2 regions of the Streptomyces sp. RLA131 genome follow, and region 2 is predicted to be linked to the other one. Evidence: predicted binding sites of a transcription regulator. Region 2 holds the regulator's gene; the other holds the start of a gene.

Region 1 (10,701 bases), 1.1 Mb from region 2:
CGGGCACTTCCCCCGGGCCGGCCGGACAGAACGCCGCAGGGCCCCGCGCACTCGGCGCGGGGCCCTGCGGGCCGTACGGGTAACCACGGGTCGTACGAGGCCCGCGGGCGGAGCCGCTCAGATCTCGAAGACCTCGCGGAGCAGCGACTCCTGCTGCTCCTGGTGCCGCTTCGCCGAACCCACCGCGGGCGACGACGAGGACGGACGCGAGACACGGCGCAGCCGGTCGGCGTTGTCCGGGGCTGCGCCCAGGACGAGGTCCAGGTGGTCGATGAGGTTGAGGGCGATGAACGGCCAGGCACCCTGGTTGGCCGGTTCGTCCTGGGCCCAGACGTACTTCTGGGCCTTGGTGAACGGGGCCAGGGCGGCCTGGATCTCCAGGCCCGGCAGCGGGTAGAGGCGCTCGATGCGGATGAAGGCGGTGTCGAAGGCGCCGCGCTTCTCACGCTCGGCGACGAGGTCGTAGTAGACCTTGCCGGAGCAGAAGACGACCTTGCGGACGTCCTCGGGCTTGACGGCGGTGTCGCCGATGACCGGCTCGAACTTGCCGGAGGTGAAGTCCTCCGTCTTCGAGGCCGCCGCCTTCAGGCGCAGCATCGACTTCGGGGTGAAGACGATGAGCGGCTTGTGGTGCGGGTTGTGGACCTGCCAGCGCAGCAGGTGGAAGTAGTTGGCCGGGGTGGTGGGCACCGCGACCGTCATGTTGTTCTGCGCGCACAGCTGGAGGAAGCGCTCGATGCGCGCCGAGGAGTGGTCCGGGCCCTGGCCCTCGTAGCCGTGGGGGAGCAGGAGGGTGACGCCGGAGGTCTGGCCCCACTTCTGCTCGGCGGAGGAGATGAACTCGTCGACGACGGTCTGGGCGCCGTTGACGAAGTCACCGAACTGGGCCTCCCACATCACGAGGGACTCGGGACGGGCCAGGGAGTAGCCGTACTCGAAGCCCATCACCGCGTACTCGCTGAGCAGCGAGTCGTAGACGTTGTAACGGGCCTGGTCCTCGGAGAGGTAGAGCAGCGGGGTGTAGTCCTCGCCGGTCTCCCGGTCGATGAGGACGGCGTGCCGCTGGCCGAACGTCCCGCGCCGGGAGTCCTGGCCGGACAGACGGACAGGGGTGCCCTCCAGCAGGAGGGAACCGATGGCGAGGGTCTCGCCCATGCCCCAGTCGATGGTGCCGTCCTCGACCATGGACGCGCGGCGCTGCAACTGGGGCAGCAGGCGCGGGTGGACGGTGACGCGGTCGGGGATGTTGACCTGGGACTCGGCGATCCGCTTGACGACCTCCTGGGAGACCGCGGTGTCCACGGCCACCGGGAACTCGGCCTTGGGGCCGGGGGCCTCGGCGGTGGCCGGGGCGGTGCCGGTGGCCTCGCGGACCTCGGTGAAGACCTTCTCCAGCTGGCCCTGGTAGTCCTGCAGGGCCTGCTCGGCCTCTTCCAGGGTGATGTCGCCGCGACCGATGAGGGACTCGGTGTACAGCTTGCGCACCGAGCGCTTCTTGTCGATCAGGTCGTACATCAGTGGCTGGGTGAAGGCCGGGTTGTCGGACTCGTTGTGACCACGGCGGCGGTAGCAGACCAGGTCGATGACGACGTCCTTGTTGAACGCCTGGCGGAACTCGAAGGCGAGCCGCGCGACGCGCACCACGGCCTCCGGGTCGTCGCCGTTGACGTGGAAGATCGGCGCCTCGATCATCCGGGCCACGTCGGTGCAGTAGAAGCTGGACCGGGACGCGGCCGGGGCGGCGGTGAAGCCGACCTGGTTGTTGATGACGATGTGCACGGTGCCGCCGGTGCGGTAGCCGCGCAGCTGCGACATGTTGAGCGTCTCCGCGACGACGCCCTGGCCGGCGAAGGCCGCGTCGCCGTGCAGCTGGATCGGCATGACGGTGAAGTCGGTGCCGGCCTTGCCGATGATGTCCTGCTTGGCGCGGGCGATGCCCTCGACGACCGGGTCCACGGCCTCCAGGTGGGAGGGGTTGGCGGCCAGCGAGACCTTGATCTGCTCGCCGTCCAGGCCGGTGAAGTTGCCCTCGGCGCCCAGGTGGTACTTCACGTCGCCGGAGCCGTGCATCGACTTCGGGTCGAGGTTGCCCTCGAACTCGCGGAAGATCTGGGCGTACGACTTGCCGACGATGTTCGCCAGCACGTTGAGCCGGCCGCGGTGGGCCATGCCGATGACGACCTCGTCCAGACGCGACTCGGCGGCCGCGTCGATGACGGCGTCGAGCAGCGGGATGACGGACTCGCCGCCCTCCAGGGAGAAGCGCTTCTGGCCGACGTACTTCGTCTGCAGGAAGGTCTCGAAGGCCTCGGCCGCGTTGAGCCTGCGCAGGATGCGCAGCTGCTCGTCCCGCTCGGGCTTGGAGTGCTGGCGCTCGACGCGGTCCTGGATCCACTTGCGCTGCTTGGGGTCCTGGATGTGCATGAACTCGACGCCGACGGTGCGGCAGTACGAGTCGCGCAGCACGCCCAGGATGTCGCGCAGCTTCATCATGGCCTTGCCGGCGAAGCCGCCGACCGCGAACTCGCGCTCCAGGTCCCACAGGGTGAGGCCGTGCTCGATGACGTCGAGGTCGGGGTGCTTGCGCTGGCGGTACTCCAGCGGGTCGGTGTCGGCCATGACGTGGCCGCGGACCCGGTAGGAGTGGATCAGCTCGAAGACCCGGGCGGCCTTGGTGACGTCGTCGTCGTGGGACACGTCGATGTCCCTGAGCCAGCGGACCGGCTCGTACGGGATCCGCAGCGCCTCGAAGATGTCGTCGAAGAAGCCGTTCTCGCCCAGCAGCAGCTGGTTCATGATCCGCAGGAACTCGCCGGAGGCGGCGCCCTGGATGACCCGGTGGTCGTAGGTCGAGGTGAGGGTCATCACCTTGGAGATGCCCAGCTTGTTCAGGGTGTCCTGGGAGGTGCCCTGGAACTCGGCCGGGTAGTCCATCGAGCCGACGCCGAGGATCAGGCCCTGCCCGGGCATCAGGCGCGGCACGGAGTGCACGGTGCCGATGCCGCCGGGGTTGGTCAGGGAGGCGGTGACGCCGGAGAAGTCGTCCATCGTCAGCTTGCCGACGCGGGCGCGGCGGACGATGTCCTCGTAGGCCTGCCAGAACTCGAAGAAGTTCATGGTCTCGGCCTGCTTGATGGCCGCGACGACCAGCTGCCGGTCGCCGTTCGGCTTGACCAGGTCGATGGCGAGGCCGAGGTTGACGTGGCTGGGCTTGACCAGCGTCGGCTTGCCGTCCTTCTCCGTGAAGGAGTAGTTCATCGACGGCATGATCTTCAGCGCCTGCACCATGGCGTAGCCGATGATGTGCGTGAACGAGACCTTGCCACCCCGGGCGCGCTTGAGGTGGTTGTTGATCACGATCCGGTTGTCGAAGAGCAGCTTCACAGGGATCGCGCGCACGGACGTCGCCGTGGGCAGCTCCAGCGAGGCGTTCATGTTCTTCGCCACGGCCGCGGACGGGCCGCGCAGCACCACGTACTCCGGTCCGCCCGAGGACGCCACGGCGGCCTTCGTGACGGGCTCGGCGGGCACCGGCTTGGGGGCCGGCGCCGGAGCGGGCTTCGCCACCGGGGCAGGAGCCGCCGGGGCGGGAGCCGGGGGCGCGGGCGGAGCGGCGGCGGCCGGGACAGCCGGGGCCTGGGCCGGCGCGGCCGGAGCCGCCGCGGGGGCGGCTGGGGCCGGTGGGGCCGCGGGCGCGGCCACCGCGGATCCGGTGTCCGCCCCTGGCTTGTAGTCGGCGAAGAAGTCCCACCAGGCTCGGTCTACCGAGTTCGGGTCCTGGAGGTACTGCTGGTAGATCTCATCGACAAGCCACTCGTTCGGTCCGAAGCCGGCGGCAGGGCTCTTGCCCTGCCCGTCGGTCTCGGTCATCGGGCTATTGGGGGACTGTGGCGACACGGCGGCAACCGCCCTCTTCCGCTTCACAAGGTGATGGACAGCGGAAATAAAGGCTACGCCTACCGGGGCCCTCCATGCAGGCCCGGGGGTCAGTCGTCGCATAAGTCACACCAGAAAGCTGGTTTCGGGGTAACTTTCGGAGGGGATGACAGCCTGAATCGGCTGTCACGGCTCAAAGACGCTCATGACGTGCACGGCGCGCGTGAGGTTCACAGGTGGCGGCAACCCGGCAGCGTGACGCGGATCCGGCAGCCCCGGGGTGACTCGGCCACCTGGATCGCCCCGCCGTGCAGGTCGACGGCCCAGCGGGCGATGGCCAGCCCCAGACCGGTTCCGCCGTCCCCCATCGCTCCCGCGGTGCCCCGGTTGAAGCGTTCGAAGACCCGGTTGCGTTCGGCCGCGGGGATGCCGGGACCCTCGTCGAGCACTTCGAGATCCAGGCTGCCGGGCCCGGGACCGCGCCGGGCCCGGACGGTGACCCGGCCGCTGGGCGGGCTGTGCTTGATCGCGTTGTCGACGAGATTGGCCACCACCTGGTGGAGCCGCTCGGCGTCCGCGTGAGCGGTCAGCTCGGGCGGGGAGACGTCCAGATGCAGATGGACGTCGGCCCGCGGCCGCGGGCCCCCTCCGGGGCCGCCCTGGAGGCCGAGGCTGGCGGTCTTGATCACGGCCGAGAGATAGGGCCAGACCTCGAACGGCTTGGCGTCCAGCGGGATGACCCCGCTGTCCAGCCGGGACAGGTCCAGCAGATGACTGACCAGCCGGCTCAGCCGCTCGGTCTGCTGCAACGCGGTGCGCATCGTCTCGGGGTCGGCCTCGACGACGCCGTCCACCACGTTCTCCAGGACGGCGCGCAGCGCGGCGATCGGGGTCCGCAGCTCATGTGAGACATTCGCCACCAGCTCCTTGCGGTGCCGGTCCACGGCCTCCAGGTCGGCGGCCATGTGGTTGAAGGTCTCGGCCAGCTCACCGACCTCGTCGCGCCGCACGGCGGCGACCCGCCGGCTGTAGTCGCCGGAGGCCATGCCCCGGGCGACGGCGGTCATCTCGCGCAGCGGGGCGGTCAGGCCGTGCGCGACGAACTGGGTGATCAGCAGGGAGGCGATGATCGAGAAGATCGTGATGATCCGGATCTCGGTCTCGGAGCGCATCGCCACGAAGATCAGCATGGTGGTGATCAGTACCGAGGCGATGACCAGCAGCTGGAGCGCGGCCTTGATCGACCGGAAGGGGTCGTAGGGCCGCAGCGCCTCCCACACCTGCTCGTGCCAGGCGCCCCGGACGGTCGGCTCGGTTCTGGCCATGCTGCGCTCCGCTTTCCTTGTCCCCCGCGGCTACGGGGCAGGGGTCTCCAGCGCGTAGCCCACCCCGTGCACCGTACGGATCCGTTCGGCACCGATCTTGCGACGCAGTGCCTTGACATGGCTGTCGACAGTACGGGTGCCGGAGGCGTCTGCCCAGTCCCAGACCTCGGCGAGCAGCTGTTCGCGCGAGAGCACCGCGCGCGGCTGCTGCGCCAGGCAGACCAGCAGGTCGAACTCGGTCGGGGTCAGATGGACGTCGCTGCCGCGCACCCGGACCCTGCGCTGGGCGTTGTCGATCTCCAGGTCGCCGAGCTGCAGATTGCCGCCGCGCGGGTCGCGGGCGGCGATCGTGGCGCGCTCGACCCGGCGGAGCAGGACGTGCACCCGGGCGGCCAGTTCGCGCATGGAGAACGGTTTGGTCATGTAGTCGTCGGCGCCGACGCCGAGCCCGACCAGCATGTCGGTCTCGTCGTCACGGGCGGTGAGCATCAGTACCGGCAGCGGACGGGACGCCTGGACCCGGCGGCAGACCTCAAGTCCGTCGTAACCGGGCAGCATGACGTCGAGTACCAGCAGATCGGGCTGCCAGGTCAGGGCCAGGTCCACGGCGGTGGGGCCGTCTCCGGCGGTCCGCAGCTGGAAGCCCTCGGCTCGCAGCCGGGCCGCGATCGCGTCGGCGATCGTCGGGTCGTCCTCCACCACCAGTACCCGGCGCTGCGCGCCGGGCGTGGCCGCGCCGGCGTCGCCGTGCGTCGGGTTGGTGCTGTCCATTCGAGGTCCCCCATGGTCGTCTCGTTTTGCCCATGCAGCGTACGGGGCCCGCTCAGGCCGGGGCCACGTGGGCTGATTGTCAGGTACGCGACACCGATACGTCCCTTTTCGCGGGGATCACAACGGCCCGGACCTGCGTGAATCCAGTGATCCGCGACGCCTTGTCGACGGCTGCGGACGGACGCGGACGGTTGCGCACAGACCCTACCCCCAGCTGTCCGTCCGCTGTCAGCCGCGTCAGCCGTGGGCCCGTCTTGCCGTAACGGCAAGAATTCTTGCCGCCCTGCCGTACCCGGGGACAGGGTCGGTGACGGAAGCCCGTCCCCCTCCCCCCTGCCCCCCGACGACTCACGGAGGACCCATGCCGCAGCACCCCGACCCTTCCGCCGGTCTGTCCGCCGCGCACCATCTGGTGACGGTCCCGGGCGGCCGTGTCCATCTGGTCGAACAGGGCAGCGGGCCGCTGGTCCTGCTGGTGCACGGATTCCCCGAGTCCTGGTACGCGTGGCGGCACCAGCTCCCGGCGCTCGCCGCCGCCGGATTCCGGGCGGTGGCCGTCGACGTACGCGGTTACGGTCGCTCCTCCGGGCCCGCCGACGTGGCGGGCTACCGGATGACGGCCCTGGTCGAGGAGAACGCCGCAGTCGTGCACGCACTCGGCGAGCGGACGGCGGTGATCGTCGGCCACGACTGGGGCTCGCCGATCGCCGCCGCCTCCGCGCTGCTCAGGCCGGACGTCTTCACCGCCGTCGGGCTCCTCGGCGTCCCCTACGCGCCCCGGGGCGGCCCGCGGCCCTCCGAGGCCTTCGCCGCGATCGGCGGGACCGAGGAGTTCTACGTCAGCTACTTCCAGCAGCCGGGCCGGGCCGAGGCCGAGATCGAGCCCGACGTCCGTGGCTGGCTCGCCGGCTTCTACACCGCCCTCTCGGGTGACGACGCCGAGCCCGCCGAGCCCGCCGACTCCACCGACCCCACCGGCACCGCGGCCACCGCGCCGGGCGACGGTGACGCCGGCCTGTTCTTCGTCCCCCCGGGCGGAAGGCTCCGCGACCGCTTCCCCCGCCCCGGCCCCGGCGGCACCCCGCCCCGGCCGTCCTGGCTCACCGCCGCCGATCTGGACGTCTACGCCGGTGAGTTCGAGCGCACCGGGCTGACCGGGGCGCTCAACCGCTACCGCAACGCCGACCGGGACTGGGAGGACCTCGCGGGCCAGGACGGGGCGCCGGTCACCCAGCCCTCGCTGTTCGTCGCCGGGGCGCTCGACGCCTCGCTGACCTGGATGGCCGACGCCGTCAGGGCGCACCCCACCACCCTGCCGGGACTGGTCTCGTCGCACATCCTCGAAGGCTGCGGGCACTGGGTGCAGCAGGAGCGCCCCGAGGAGGTCAACCGGCTGCTCACCGACTGGCTGCGGTCGCTGCCGCATGCCGTTCCTGCCGCCCTTGCCTGACAACACGGCCTTCGCTTCGATGTGCCGCCGGGGGCTGATCGCTGAGAGCGAACACCCCCCGGGGAACACCAGCTCCCTCAGAAGCATTGAGTCTGCATAGCTCAACTTGATTGCTTAGGGAGAGATCATGGCTGTTTCGTCCTCGTCGTCCGCGCCGCTCACCCTGCCCGTGCTGCCCCTCGATGACGCGGTGGTCCTGCCGGGCATGGTGGTCCCGGTGGACCTGACCGAGTCCGAGGTCCGTGCCGCGGTCGAGGCCGCCCAGGCCGCGCAGCGGGCCGACGGCAATCGCAACAAACCGCGGGTGCTCCTCGTTCCCCGCGTGGACGGGGACTACGCGGGGGTCGGCACCCTCGGCACCGTCGAGCAGGTGGGCCGGCTCTCGGACGGCGATCCGGGCGCGGTGATCCGCGGTGTGAGCCGGGTCCGTATCGGCGCCGGGACCACCGGTCCGGGCGGGGCGCTGTGGGTCGAGGGCACACAGGTCGCGGAGCCCGCCCCCGGCGAGGCGCCCGGTGCGGTGGCCGAGCTGGTGAAGGAGTACAAGGCGCTGGCCACCAGCTGGCTGCGCAAGCGCGGGGCATGGCAGATCGTGGACCGCGTCCAGCAGATCGACGACGTCTCGCAGCTCGCGGACAACTCCGGCTACTCCGGGTTCCTGACCACCAGGCAGCGCGTGGAGCTGCTGGAGACCACCGACCCGGTGGCCCGGCTCAGGCTCGCCATCGGCCGGCTGCGTGACCACCTCGCCGAGCAGGACGTCGCCGAGACCATCCGCAAGGACGTCCAGGAGGGCATGGAGAAGCAGCAGCGCGAGTTCCTGCTCCGCCAGCAGCTCGACGCCGTGCGCAAGGAGCTCGCCGAGCTCAACGGCGACCCCGAGAACGAGTCCGAGGACTACCGGGCCCGGGTCGAGGCCGCCGACCTGCCCGAGAAGGTGCGCGAGGCGGCGCTCAAGGAGGTCGAGAAGCTGGAACGGTCCAGTGACGCGTCCCCCGAGGGCAGCTGGATCCGCACCTGGCTGGACACCGTCCTGGAACTGCCCTGGAACAACACCACCGAGGACTCCTACGACATCCCCGGCGCCCGTGCCGTCCTGGACGCGGACCACGCGGGGCTGGACGACGTCAAGGAGCGGATCACCGAGTACCTCGCGGTGCGCAAGCGGCGTGCCGACCGGGGCCTCGGTGTGATCGGCGGCCGCCGCGCGGGAGCGGTGCTGGCGCTGGTCGGCCCGCCCGGGGTCGGCAAGACCTCGCTGGGCGAGTCGGTCGCGCGGGCCATGGGCCGCGAGTTCGTCCGGGTCGCACTCGGCGGCGTGCGCGACGAGGCGGAGATCCGGGGCCACCGGCGCACCTATGTCGGGGCGCTGCCCGGGCGGATCGTACGGGCGATCAAGGAAGCCGGGTCCATGAACCCGGTCGTCCTGCTCGACGAGATCGACAAGGTCGGTTCCGACTACCGGGGCGACCCGGCCGCGGCTCTGCTCGAAGTGCTCGACCCGGCCCAGAACCACACCTTCCGGGACCACTACCTGGAGGTCGAGCTCGACCTGAGCGACGTGGTCTTCCTGGCCACCGCCAACGTCCTGGAGTCGATCCCCGAAGCGCTGCTGGACCGTATGGAGCTGGTGCGGCTCGACGGCTACACCGAGGACGAGAAGGTCACCATCGCCCGCGACCACCTGCTCCCGCGCCAGCTGGAGCGGGCCGGACTGGCGGCCGACGAGGTCACCGTCGACGACGGCGCGCTGCGCAGGCTCGCCGGCGAGTACACCCGTGAGGCGGGCGTGCGCACGCTGGAACGCTCGCTGGCCCGCATCCTGCGCAAGATCACGGCCCGGCACGAACTGGGCGACCAGGAACTGCCGTTCACCGTGACGGCGGACGACCTGCGCACGCTCATCGGCCGGCCGCACCATGTCCCGGAGTCCCTCCAGGACCCGCAGGAGCGGCGCACGGCGGTGCCGGGTGTCGCCACCGGGCTGGCGGTCACCGGTGCCGGCGGCGACGTCCTCTACATCGAGGCCTCGCTCGCCGACCCCGAGACCGGCGGCTCCGGGCTCCAGCTCACCGGACAGCTCGGCGAGGTCATGAAGGAGTCCGCGCAGATCGCGCTCTCCTTCCTGCGCAGCCACGGCGCCGAACTGGAGCTGCCGGTGGCCGACCTGAAGGAGCGCGGCGTGCACCTGCACGTCCCGGCGGGCGGCATCCCCAAGGACGGTCCGAGCGCGGGCATCACCATGACCACCGCACTGGCCTCGCTGCTGTCGGGGCGCCGGGTGCGTACGGATGTGGCGATGACCGGTGAGGTGTCGCTGACCGGCCGCGTGCTGCCGATCGGCGGTGTCAAGCAGAAGCTGCTGGCCGCGCACCGGGCGGGCATCACCACCGTGGTGATCCCCAAGCGGAACGAGGCCGACCTGGACGATGTCCCGGCCGAGGTCCTGGAGAAGCTGGAGGTCCACCCGGTCTCCGACGTCCGCCAGGTGCTCAAGCTGGCGCTGGAGCCGGCCGGTATCGGGGTCCCGCTGGCCGCGTGAGCGGCGGCCGACCGTACGAAGCGCGCGAAGAAGGGGCGGCCCCGTGCCCTGTGCCGGGGCCGCCCCTGGCGACGTCACCGGTCAGCGCCTGCGAAATACTGGGGGTGCCGGGGCGGACGGCCGGTCCGGCGGCAGCGGAAACAGGAGTGGCGTGGACCGGAAGACAAGCCAGGACCAGGTGATGGAAGCGCTCGAACGAGAGCTGACCGTCCTGCTCCGCCGTGCCCGTGCCTCCTCGGGTGAGATGGCCCGCGAGGTCCATCCCGACCTCGAACCCGCCGCGTACGGGATTCTCGCCCGGCTCCATGAGACCGGGCCCGAGCGGGCGACCCTGCTGGCGCACTACTTCGGCGTCGGCAAGGCCACGATGAGCCGGCAGCTGCGCGCCCTGGAGGAACTGGGCCTGCTGTGCCGCGAGCCCGATCCCGCCGACGGCCGGGCCTTCCTGGTCGAGCTCACCGACGAGGGCCGGGCCCGCTTCAGCCGGGTCCGTGAGGCCCGGCGCCAGCGCTACGTGCGCAGGCTGTCCGCCTGGGACCGCTCGGAGCTCGGCGATCTCGCGCGGCTGCTGCACCAGCTCAACGAGTCGCAGGACGTTCCCTGAGGGCTGTCGCCGCGGACGGTCACCGGGTCGCGGGGCCTTCGGCCGCGCCGGTCCTCCATCGCCGGACGGGGTGAACGGCGGGACGGTCAGAGTTCGGCCAGTACCACTGTGGCGTCGTCGTGTGTCTTCCAGC
Region 2 (10,701 bases):
GGTGCGGCCGGTCGAAGCCGGAAGGCCGGTTCCCGCCCGGTGAGGGGCGGGAACCGGCCTTCGCGTGCTGCCGTGCTGCCGTGCTGCCGTACTTCGGGATTCGCGCTTCGGGACTGGCGCTTCGCGGGCGCTACTTCACCGGCTCGGGCTCGGCCTCGGAGTCCGCGGCGGCCTCGGCCGCCGGGGTCCTGACCGAGTCCAGCAGCAGCTGCGACACGTCGACGACCTGGAGGTTCTCCTTGGCCTTGCCGTCGTTCTTCCTGCCGTTGACGGAGTCGGACAGCATCACGAGGCAGAACGGGCAGGCGGTGGAGACGATGTCCGGGTTGAGGGACAGCGCCTCGTCCACGCGCTCGTTGTTGATGCGCTTGCCGATCCGCTCCTCCATCCACATGCGCGCGCCGCCGGCGCCGCAGCAGAAACCGCGCTCCTTGTGGCGGTGCATCTCCTCGTTGCGCAGGCCGGGCACCTTGGCGATGATCTCGCGCGGCGGTGTGTAGACCTTGTTGTGGCGGCCCAGGTAGCACGGGTCGTGGTACGTGATGATGCCCTCGACCGGCGTGACCGGGACCAGTTTGCCCTCGTCCACCAGGTGCTGGAGCAGCTGGGTGTGGTGGATGACCTCGTACTCGCCGCCGAGTTGCGGGTACTCGTTGGCGATGGTGTTGAAGCAGTGCGGGCAGGTCGCGACGATCTTCTTCTTGGACTTGGGGAGCCTGGTCGACTCGTCCTCGTCGTCCTCGCCGAAGGCCATGTTCAGCATCGCGACGTTCTCCGCGCCGAGCTGCTGGAACAGGAACTCGTTGCCCATGCGGCGGGCGGAGTCACCGGTGCAGTTCTCCTCGCCGCCCATGATCGCGAACTTCACGCCCGCGATGTTCAGCAGCTCGGCGAAGGCCTTGGTGGTCTTCTTCGCCCGGTCCTCCAGGGAGCCCGCGCAGCCCACCCAGTACAGGTACTCGACCTCGGTGAGGTCCTCGATGTCCTCGCCGACCACCGGGACCTCGAAGTCGACCTCCTTGACCCAGGCCAGGCGCTGCTTCTTGGGCAGGCCCCACGGGTTGCCCTTCTTCTCCAGGTTCTTGAGCATCGTGCCGGCCTCGCTCGGGAACGAGGACTCGATCATCACCTGGTAGCGGCGCATGTCGACGATGTGGTCGATGTGCTCGATGTCCACCGGGCACTGCTCGACGCAGGCGCCGCAGGTGGTGCAGGACCACAGCACGTCCGGGTCGATGACGCCGTTCTCCTCCGCCGTCCCGATCAGCGGCCGCTCGGCCTCCGCGAGGGCCGCCGCCGGCACGCCCGCGAGCTGCTCGGCGGTGGCCTTCTCCTCGCCCTCGGCGTCCTTGCCGCCGCCGGCCAGCAGGTACGGCGCCTTGGCGTGGGCGTGGTCGCGCAGCGACATGATGAGCAGCTTCGGCGACAGCGGCTTGCCGGTGTTCCAGGCCGGGCACTGCGACTGGCAGCGGCCGCACTCGGTGCAGGTCGAGAAGTCGAGGATGCCCTTCCAGGCGAAGTGCTCCACCTGCGAGACACCGAACTGGTCGTCCTCGCCCGGGTCCTCGAAGTTGATCGGCACGCCGCCGCTGGCCATCGGCTGGAGCGCGCCGAGCGCGGTCGCGCCGTCGGCGTTGCGCTTGAACCAGATGTTGGGGAAGGCGAGGAAGCGGTGCCAGGCCACGCCCATGTTGGTGTTCAGCGCGACGGTGATCATCCAGATCAGCGACACGCTGATCTTGATCATCGCGGTGAGGTAGATCAGGTTCTGCAGCGTGGCGACGCCCAGTCCCTTGAAGGCGAGCACCAGCGGGTACGAGACGAAGTAGGCGGCCTCGTAGTGGTCGACGTGCTGAATGGCGCCTTCGAGGCCGCGCAGGGTCAGGATCGCCAGGCCGATGGTGAGGATGACGTACTCGACGAAGTACGCCTGCCAGGCCTTGGAGCCCGCGAACCGGGACTTGCGGCCCGCGCGGGAGGGCAGGCTGAGGAGCCGGATCGCCATCAGGATCACGATGCCGACCACGGTCATCAGGCCGATGAACTCGATGTACAGCTCGAACGGCAGGAAGCCGCCGATGACCGGCAGCGTCCAGTCCGCCTGGAACAGCTGCCCGTAGGCCTGCGCCAGGGTCGGCGGCAGCGTCAGGAAGCCGATCGCCACGAACCAGTGCGCGAAGCCGACGATGCCCCAGCGGTTCATCCGCGTGTGGCCCAGGAACTCCCGGGCCAGCGTGAGGCTGCGCTGCTTGGGGTCGTCCGTCCGGCTGCCGGCCGGTACGGGCTGGCCGAGCTTCACGAAGCGGTAGATCTGCGCGACGGCGCGGCTGATGAGCGCAACGCCGACCGCGGTGAGGACCAGCGACACGATGATCGCGGCGAGTTGCATCAGGGGGCTCCTCGGGACCTGCGAGAGCGGCACATACAAGTTCTTACTAAGCAGTAACTTATCCGGTTCTCACGAGATTACCGCCTTCCGTCGGCCACCTGTAGCCGCCCGGCCGGTGATCTGCGTCGCGCGCACGGCCCGTCCGGTACCCCGAGGATCCGGTAGCACTCCGGGACCACTCCTGACCTGCGCGGCAGACGCTTATGCGCCCCTTACGGGGTAAAAGATTGAGCCGAGTGCGCTCATAGTTTTGACAGCGGCCTGCCGGTGATGCACCCTTGAGTCAGTTCCACTCAAGTCATCGCTGGAGGATTCCAAAATGGCACGTGCGGTCGGCATCGACCTGGGCACGACTAACTCCGTCGTCAGCGTTCTCGAAGGCGGCGAGCCCACCGTCATCACCAACGCAGAGGGCGCCAGGACCACGCCGTCCGTCGTCGCCTTCGCCAAGAACGGCGAGGTGCTCGTCGGCGAGGTCGCGAAGCGCCAGGCGGTCACGAACGTCGACAGGACCGTCCGGTCGGTAAAGCGCCACATGGGCACCGACTGGAAGATCAACGTTGACGGCAAGGACTTCAACCCGCAGCAGATGAGCGCCTTCATCCTGCAGAAGCTGAAGCGCGACGCCGAGGCGTACCTGGGCGAGAAGGTCCAGGACGCGGTCATCACCGTCCCGGCGTACTTCAACGACTCCGAGCGCCAGGCCACCAAGGAGGCCGGTGAGATCGCGGGCCTCAACGTCCTGCGCATCGTCAACGAGCCGACGGCCGCCGCCCTCGCCTACGGCCTCGACAAGGACGACCAGACCATCCTGGTCTTCGACCTCGGTGGCGGCACCTTCGACGTGTCGCTCCTGGAGATCGGTGACGGCGTCGTCGAGGTGAAGGCCACCAACGGTGACAACCACCTCGGTGGTGACGACTGGGACCAGCGGGTCGTCGACTACCTGGTGAAGCAGTTCCACTCCGGCCACGGCGTGGACCTGTCCAAGGACAAGATGGCCCTCCAGCGCCTCCGTGAGGCCGCCGAGAAGGCGAAGATCGAGCTGTCCTCGTCCACCGAGACCTCGATCAACCTGCCCTACATCACGGCCTCCGCCGAGGGTCCGCTGCACCTGGACGAGAAGCTCACCCGCGCCCAGTTCCAGCAGCTCACCTCGGACCTGCTGGACCGCTGCAAGACCCCGTTCCACAACGTCATCAAGGACGCCGGCATCCAGCTGTCCGAGATCGACCACGTGGTCCTGGTCGGCGGCTCGACCCGGATGCCCGCCGTCGCCGAGCTCGTCAAGGAGCTCACCGGCGGCCGTGACGCCAACAAGGGCGTCAACCCGGACGAGGTCGTCGCCATCGGCGCCGCGCTCCAGGCCGGTGTCCTCAAGGGCGAGGTCAAGGACGTACTGCTCCTCGACGTCACCCCGCTGTCCCTGGGTATCGAGACCAAGGGCGGCATCATGACCAAGCTGATCGAGCGCAACACGACCATCCCGACCAAGCGCTCCGAGATCTTCACCACGGCCGAGGACAACCAGCCGTCGGTCCAGATCCAGGTCTACCAGGGCGAGCGCGAGATCGCGGCGTACAACAAGAAGCTCGGCATGTTCGAGCTGACCGGCCTGCCGCCGGCCCCGCGCGGCGTCCCGCAGATCGAGGTCACCTTCGACATCGACGCCAACGGCATCATGCACGTCGGCGCCAAGGACCTCGGCACCGGCAAGGAGCAGCGGATGACCGTCACCGGCGGCTCCGCGCTGCCGAAGGACGACATCGACCGCATGATGCGCGAGGCCGAGCAGTACGCGGACGAGGACCACAAGCGCCGCGAGGCCGCCGAGACCCGCAACCAGGCCGAACAGCTCGTCTACCAGACCGAGAAGTTCATCGCCGACAACGCCGACAAGGTCCCCGGCGACGTCAAGGCCGAGGTCGAGGCCTCGATCGCCGACCTCAAGGAAGCCCTCAAGGGCGAGGACACCTCGGCCATCCGTGAGGCCACCGAGAAGGTCGCCGCCACCAGCCAGAAGCTGGGCCAGGCGCTCTACGCCAACGCCCAGGCCGAGGGCGCGGGCGCGGCCGGTGCCGGTTCGGCCGACGCGGGAGCGCAGCAGGCCGCCGCCGACGACGACGTCGTGGACGCCGAGATCGTCGACGAGGACAAGAAGGACGGTGCCGCGTGACAGAGGAGACCCCGGGCTTCGAGAACAATCCGGAGCCCGACGTCCCCTCTGCCGACGCCGCGGAGACTGTTCAGCAGAACGACGCGGCGCAGGCCGCCGGGCCCGCCGACCAGGCGGGCCCGGCGGCCCCGGCCGGGGACGCAAGTGCCACCGCAGGTCTGACGGCCGCCCTGGACCAGGCCCGCAGCGCGCTCGGCGAGCGCACCGCGGACCTCCAGCGGCTCCAGGCCGAGTACCAGAACTACCGCCGCCGCGTGGACCGGGACCGGATCGCGGTCCGGGAGATCGCCATCGCGAACCTCCTCACCGAACTGCTCCCGGTCCTCGACGACATCGGCCGGGCGCGCGATCACAGCGAGCTGGTCGGCGGCTTCAAGTCCGTCGGCGAGTCGCTGGAGACCGTGGCCGCCAAGCTGGGCCTTCAGCAGTTCGGCAAGGAGGGCGAGCCCTTCGACCCGCTGGTGCACGAGGCCCTGATGCACAGTTACTCACCGGATGTCACACAGACCACCTGCGTGCAGATCCTCCAGCCCGGGTATCGCATCGGTGAACGCACCATCCGCCCCGCGCGGGTCGCGGTCGCCGAGCCCCAGCCGGGCGCGCAGAAGGCAGACGAGACGTCCGAAGAGGAGAACGGTGGCCCCGAACAGGGCTGACGGGCTGTACGTACGGAAGGAGGGACGCCGAGGATGAGCATCAGCAGGGACTTGCTTGAGAAGGACCTCTACAAGGTCCTCGGCGTTCCGAAGGACGCCACCGAAGCCGAGATCAAGAAGGCGTACCGCAAGCTCGCCCGCGAGTTCCACCCGGACGCCAACAAGGGTGACGTCAAGGCCGAGGAGCGCTTCAAGGAGATCTCCGAGGCCAACGACGTCCTGTCGGACACCAAGCGGCGCAAGGAGTACGACGAGGGCCGCGCCCTCTTCGGCAACGGTGGCTTCGGCCGCCCCGGCGCCCCGGGCCCCGGCGGCAACTTCAGCTTCGACCTGGGCGACCTCTTCGGCGGCCAGGCCGGTGGCGCCGGCGGTGCCGGCCAGCCGGGCGGCGGCGGGTTCGGCGGCGGCCTCGGCGATGTCTTCGGCGGCCTGTTCAACCGTGGCCCGGGGCGCGTACAGCCCCGCCGCGGCCAGGACATCGAGACCGAGGTGACGCTCAGCTTCACCGAGGCGGTGGACGGCGCCACGGTGCCGTTGCGGATGTCCAGCCAGGCCCCCTGCAAGGCCTGCGCCGGCACCGGCGACACCAACGGGACGCCCCGGGTCTGCCCCACCTGCGTCGGCACCGGCCAGGTCTCGCGCGGCGGCGGCGGTGGCTTCTCGCTCACCGACCCCTGCGTCGACTGCAAGGGCCGTGGCCTGATCGCGCAGAACCCCTGCGACATCTGCAAGGGCAGCGGCCGGGCCCGTTCCTCGCGCACCATGCAGGTCCGCATCCCGGCCGGCGTCACGGACAGCCAGAAGATCCGGCTCCGCGGCAAGGGCGCCCCCGGCGAGACCGGTGGCCCCTCGGGCGACCTGTATGTGCTCATCCATGTCGACCCGCACCCCGTTTTCGGCCGCAAGGGCGACAACCTCACCGTCACCGTCCCGGTCCTGTTCACCGAGGCCGCGCTCGGCGGTGAGATCCAGGTCCCCACTCTCGGCGGGCCCCCGGTCCGGCTCAAGCTGCCCCCGGGCACCCCCAACGGCCGTACGCTGCGGGCCCGGGGCAAGGGCGCCGTGCGCAAGGACGGCACCCGCGGAGACCTCCTCGTCACCGTCGAGGTCGCCGTGCCGCCCGCGAGCGAGGGCAAGGCGCTGGACGCCCTGGAGGCGTACCGGGAGGCGACCGCGGACCACGATCCGCGCGCAGAGCTGTTCAAGGCCGCGAAGGGAGCGTGACCTCATGAGCATCAACGGCATCGGGGGCGGTATGGGGGGCGGCAGAGGCCGCAACCCGTACGAACTGACGGAGGAGTCCCCGGTCTACGTCATCTCCGTGGCCGCCCAGCTCTCCGGGCTCCATCCCCAGACCCTGCGCCAGTACGACCGCCTCGGTCTGGTCTCCCCCGGCCGCACCGCCGGCCGGGGCCGCCGCTACTCCGCCCGCGACATCCAGCTCCTGCGTGAGGTCCAGCGGCTGTCCCAGGACGAGGGCATCAACCTCGCCGGCATCAAGCGCATCATCGAGCTGGAGAACCAGGTCGCCGCGCTCCAGGCCCGCGTCGCCGAACTCGCCTCCGCGGTCGAGGGCGCGGCGGTGGCCATGCAGCAGCGCGAGGCCCAGGTCCACGCCTCGTACCGGCGGGACCTGGTCCCGTACCAGGACGTGCAGCAGACCAGCGCGCTGGTGGTGTGGCGGCCCAAGCGGCCGACGGAGTAACGCTGCCGGTCAGGCCCGTCGGTCAGGCCCGTCGCCCGTCCAGGGTGGCGGCCCTGACCGCTGTTCCGGTTACGCGACCGGGGGCAGGATCGGGATCGTGCGGTCGCCGGCCGGTGCGGACTCCGTGCCGTCGGCGTGGACGGCGGTCACCCAGTAGTCGTGGGCCTTGCGCGCGGCCGGACTCACTCCCCCGCGGCGGCCGCCAGCTCGAACCAGATGGCCTTGCCCGGCGCGGGGCCGTGTCGGCACACGCCCCAGTCGGTCGCGCACGCGGTCAGGATGGCCAGCCCCCGGCCCGCCTCCTCGTCCCGGGTGGCCAGACGCGCGGCGGGCACGCCCGGTGCCTCGTCGTGCACGAAGACGCGCAGCACGCCGGTGTACTCGGCGAAGACGGTGAGCGGGACCGCGCAGTCGGCGCGACGGCAGGCGTTGACCGCGTTGGTCACCGCCTCCGAGGTCAGCGTCCCGTGCCGTGGGGCGGTTCGTTGTTGACGGTAGGGAAATGTTTTCCCTATCTGCAACCATTTCTCCACTGGTTCGCTCGCAAGGGTGACGGGACAACTGAGCGTTGGACCAACGCCACTTGGGGCGCCAGACTGCCCGCAGGCGCGAGGAGGTAGTGGTGGCACCGAGGAGTCAGCCGAGTGAACGGCAGCGCCGCCTCGGCGCGGAGCTGCGCAAACTGCGTATGCGCGCGGGTCTTTCGGGCGATCAGGCGGCTTTGATCCTGGACGCGGACCGAGCGCGCATCAGCAACATCGAGGCCGGCCGGATCGACGTGTCACGCAACCGTCTGTACAAGTTGCTCCGCGAGTACGACTGCCCTCAGGGACCGCTGTTCGAGGGGCTCATGGAAATGGCCCAGGAGCTCGGCAGGGGCTGGTGGGACGAATACCGTGGCGCGGTTGGGCCCGCCGCCCGTGACCTGGCGGAACTGGAGTCCCGGTCGACGGTCATCCGCATGCACGAGCCGCTCTTCGTGCCGGGCCTGTTGCAGACGGCGGATTACGCCGGCGCCGTGATCGCGGAGGCGGAGGACGACCCGGAAAGAGTCGCCCGGTACGTCGACTTCCGGATTGCCCGGCAGCGGATTCTGACGGGCTCCGCCCCGGTGACGTTCCGCGCGATCATCCATGAGGCGGCGCTCCACACGCGCGTCGGCGGTGCCGGCACGATGCGCAGACAACTGCTGAAGCTCATTGAGGTGTCGCGACTACCCCATGTCGCTGTGCAGGTCTTTCCGTTCGAGGCGGGCGCATATTCCGCGTTCAGCCGTTCGTTCGGCATTTACGGGCGCTCAACGCCGGAGTTGGACACCGTGAACCTGGAGCATCCACTCAGCTCGGTGTTCCTGCGGGATGGCACGGACATCGACGAGTACGCAAGGATGTTTGAGCGGCTGTCCAGGCTGGCGCTTGCTCCTGTCAATCCGGCGGCCGCACCGGAGTCGCATCACTCACGCGACTCGCTGAGTCTGATCCAGCACATCATGTACGGCCTGTAAGGGGAGGCAGATGTCCCGGCTCGTATGGCAGAAGTCCTCGTTCAGCGGCGGCGGCGAGGGAAACTGCGTCGAGGTCGCCACCAGCCCCGACGGGTTGGTCCACATCCGGGAGAGCGACGAGCCGGGGGCGGTCGCGGTGACCACGCCCGCGAAGTGGGCGGCCTTTGTGAAGGGCGTGAAGGCAGGGGAGTTCGACCACTTCGGGGCGTGAGGGCCAGAGTCTGTGGCGATCGAGCGGAGCGAACGCGCTGTCACCGCCGGGGTGCTGGTGACTCCGCCCCAGTACCCGGTCGACCCGGATGCCGCGCCTGAGTCCCACGACTCGCGGGACTCGCGGGTCTGATCCAGCACCTCATGTACAGCTTGTAGAGGGAGTCAGATGTCCCAGCTTGTTTGGCGGAAGTCCTCGTTCAGCACAGGTGCTCAAGGCGAATGCCTCGAAGTGGCCATCAGCCCCGACGGGTTGGTCCACATCCGCGAGAGCGACGAGCCCGGGGCGGTCGCGGTGACCACGCCCGCGAAGTGGGCGGCCTTCGTGAAGGGCGTGAAGGCAGGGGAGTTCGACCACTTCGGGGCGTGAGGGCTCGGGACCGGCGGGGGCCGGTCAGGAGTCCGAGGTGACCGAGCAGAGCGAACTCGCCATCACCGACGGGGTGCTCGTGGCGTCGCCCCAGTCGTAGCTGTCGAACGTACCGGCGAGGGCGCCGCCGTCGGTCACCTCGGTGAGGTTGTCGGCCCAGTACGGGAAGTCCGCGTGCCGGTGCTCGTCCCGCACCTCGGTGGCCGTGCGCTGCTTCGCCGTGTAGTACGTCGGGAACGACGTGTACCGGTCCGGGCATCCGCCCTGCCCGGGGACGGGTGGTTACGGCAGGGCTATGACAATGCGGCAAAACCGGAACCACGCGCACCGATCGTGCCGTAACAATGAAGTCCCGGCGAAGAGCTGGTGCCCTCGGGGGTACCCCCGGCGGGCCTATGCCCGCCCCATCGCCCGCGTCAGGGCGATCTCGATCACCACCCGGTCCGGGTTCTCGCGCGGGGTACGCCGGTACCGCTCCGCGTAGCGCCGTACCGCCTCCGCGACGGCCGCCGGGTCCTCGCTCACCGTCGCGAGCCCCTCCAGGGTGGCCCAGCGGGCGCGGTCGACCTGGCAGACGGCGACCCGGGCCCCGTCCGGTCCCGCCGCGCGGACATGGGCGGCCTTGCGGCTGGCCCGGTTGGTGATGATCCGCGCGAGCCCGGCCCCGGGGTCGTACGTGACACCGACCGGCACGACGTGCGGCGAGCCGTCGGGGCGGTGCGTGGTGAGGGTGCACAGATGGTACTCGCGCCAGAACGCGCGGTAGGAGTCGTCCGGATCGCGAGGATTGATCGGCATGGGGCTACGGTATCCATCCGAAGCTTGAGTGGACTAGACTCAACTTGTCTCAGGTCGTAGGTGGCAGGTCTGAGAAGGTGGCAGAGATCGCAGAAGGAGGGCTACGCCGAAGTGGATGCCGAGCTGACCAACAAGAGCCGGGAAGCGCTCAACGTCGCCAACGCGAGGGCGGTGTCCGACGGGCACCCGGACCTGACCCCCGCGCATCTGCTGCTCGCACTGCTGGAGCAGCCGGAGAACGACAACATCCTCGATCTGCTGGCCGCGGCCGGTGCCCGGCCCGAAGCCGTGCGCGAGGGCGCGGAGGCCCTCGTACGGGCCCAGCCCAGCGTGCGGGGCTCCACCGTGGCCCCGCCGGCGGCCAGCCGGGACCTGCTGATGGTGGTCGCCGACGCGCAGCAGCGAGCCAAGGAGCTCGGGGACGCGTATGTATCCACGGAGCACCTGCTGATCGGGATCGCCGTCAAGGGCGGCCCGGCCGGCGAGCTCCTGACGCAGTACGGTGCGACCGGCAGGAAGCTGCTGGACGCCTTCGAGACCACCCGGGGAGGGCGGCGCGTGAGCACTCAGGACCCCGAGGGGACCTACAAGGCGCTGGAGAAGTACGGCACCGACTTCACCGCGGCCGCCCGGGCGGGCAAGCTCGACCCGGTGATCGGCCGGGACAACGAGATCCGGCGCGTGGTGCAGGTGCTGTCCCGCCGCACCAAGAACAACCCGGTCCTCATCGGTGAGCCGGGCGTCGGCAAGACCGCCGTCGTCGAGGGCCTGGCGCAGCGCATCGTCAAGGGCGACGTGCCCGAGTCGCTGCGCGGCAAGCGCCTGGTCTCGCTGGACCTGGGCGCGATGGTGGCGGGCGCGAAGTACCGGGGCGAGTTCGAGGAGCGGCTCAA

What was found. The regulator HspR, encoded in region 2, represses chaperone genes until heat shock. The targets are predictions, from matches to a motif close to TTGAGNNNNNNNNNCTCAA.
Region 1: lon (endopeptidase La) is a predicted target of HspR. The motif match lies at 7,509-7,527, and genes of this name have one in related genera.

The regions. Positions count from the first base shown of each region.
Region 1 covers NZ_JBWDOQ010000002.1:5,501,782-5,512,482, forward strand. The annotation lists gene RWE79_RS26110 (multifunctional oxoglutarate decarboxylase/oxoglutarate dehydrogenase thiamine pyrophosphate-binding subunit/dihydrolipoyllysine-residue succinyltransferase subunit) at 118-3,897, opposite strand; gene RWE79_RS26115 (sensor histidine kinase) at 4,107-5,201, opposite strand; gene RWE79_RS26120 (response regulator transcription factor) at 5,232-5,972, opposite strand; gene RWE79_RS26125 (alpha/beta fold hydrolase) at 6,334-7,422, shown strand; gene lon (endopeptidase La) at 7,550-9,964, shown strand; gene RWE79_RS26135 (MarR family winged helix-turn-helix transcriptional regulator) at 10,146-10,568, shown strand; gene RWE79_RS26140 (hypothetical protein) at 10,655-10,701, opposite strand, start outside.
Region 2 covers NZ_JBWDOQ010000002.1:4,437,581-4,448,281, forward strand. The annotation lists gene RWE79_RS21130 ((Fe-S)-binding protein) at 131-2,389, opposite strand; gene dnaK (molecular chaperone DnaK) at 2,709-4,565, shown strand; gene grpE (nucleotide exchange factor GrpE) at 4,562-5,221, shown strand; gene dnaJ (molecular chaperone DnaJ) at 5,255-6,445, shown strand; gene RWE79_RS21150 (heat shock protein transcriptional repressor HspR) at 6,450-6,926, shown strand; gene RWE79_RS21155 (ATP-binding protein) at 7,109-7,372, opposite strand; gene RWE79_RS21160 (helix-turn-helix domain-containing protein) at 7,549-8,430, shown strand; gene RWE79_RS21165 (DUF397 domain-containing protein) at 8,441-8,641, shown strand; gene RWE79_RS21170 (DUF397 domain-containing protein) at 8,810-9,010, shown strand; gene RWE79_RS21175 (hypothetical protein) at 9,035-9,205, opposite strand; gene RWE79_RS21180 (pyridoxamine 5'-phosphate oxidase family protein) at 9,404-9,808, opposite strand; gene RWE79_RS21185 (ATP-dependent Clp protease ATP-binding subunit) at 9,920-10,701, shown strand, end outside.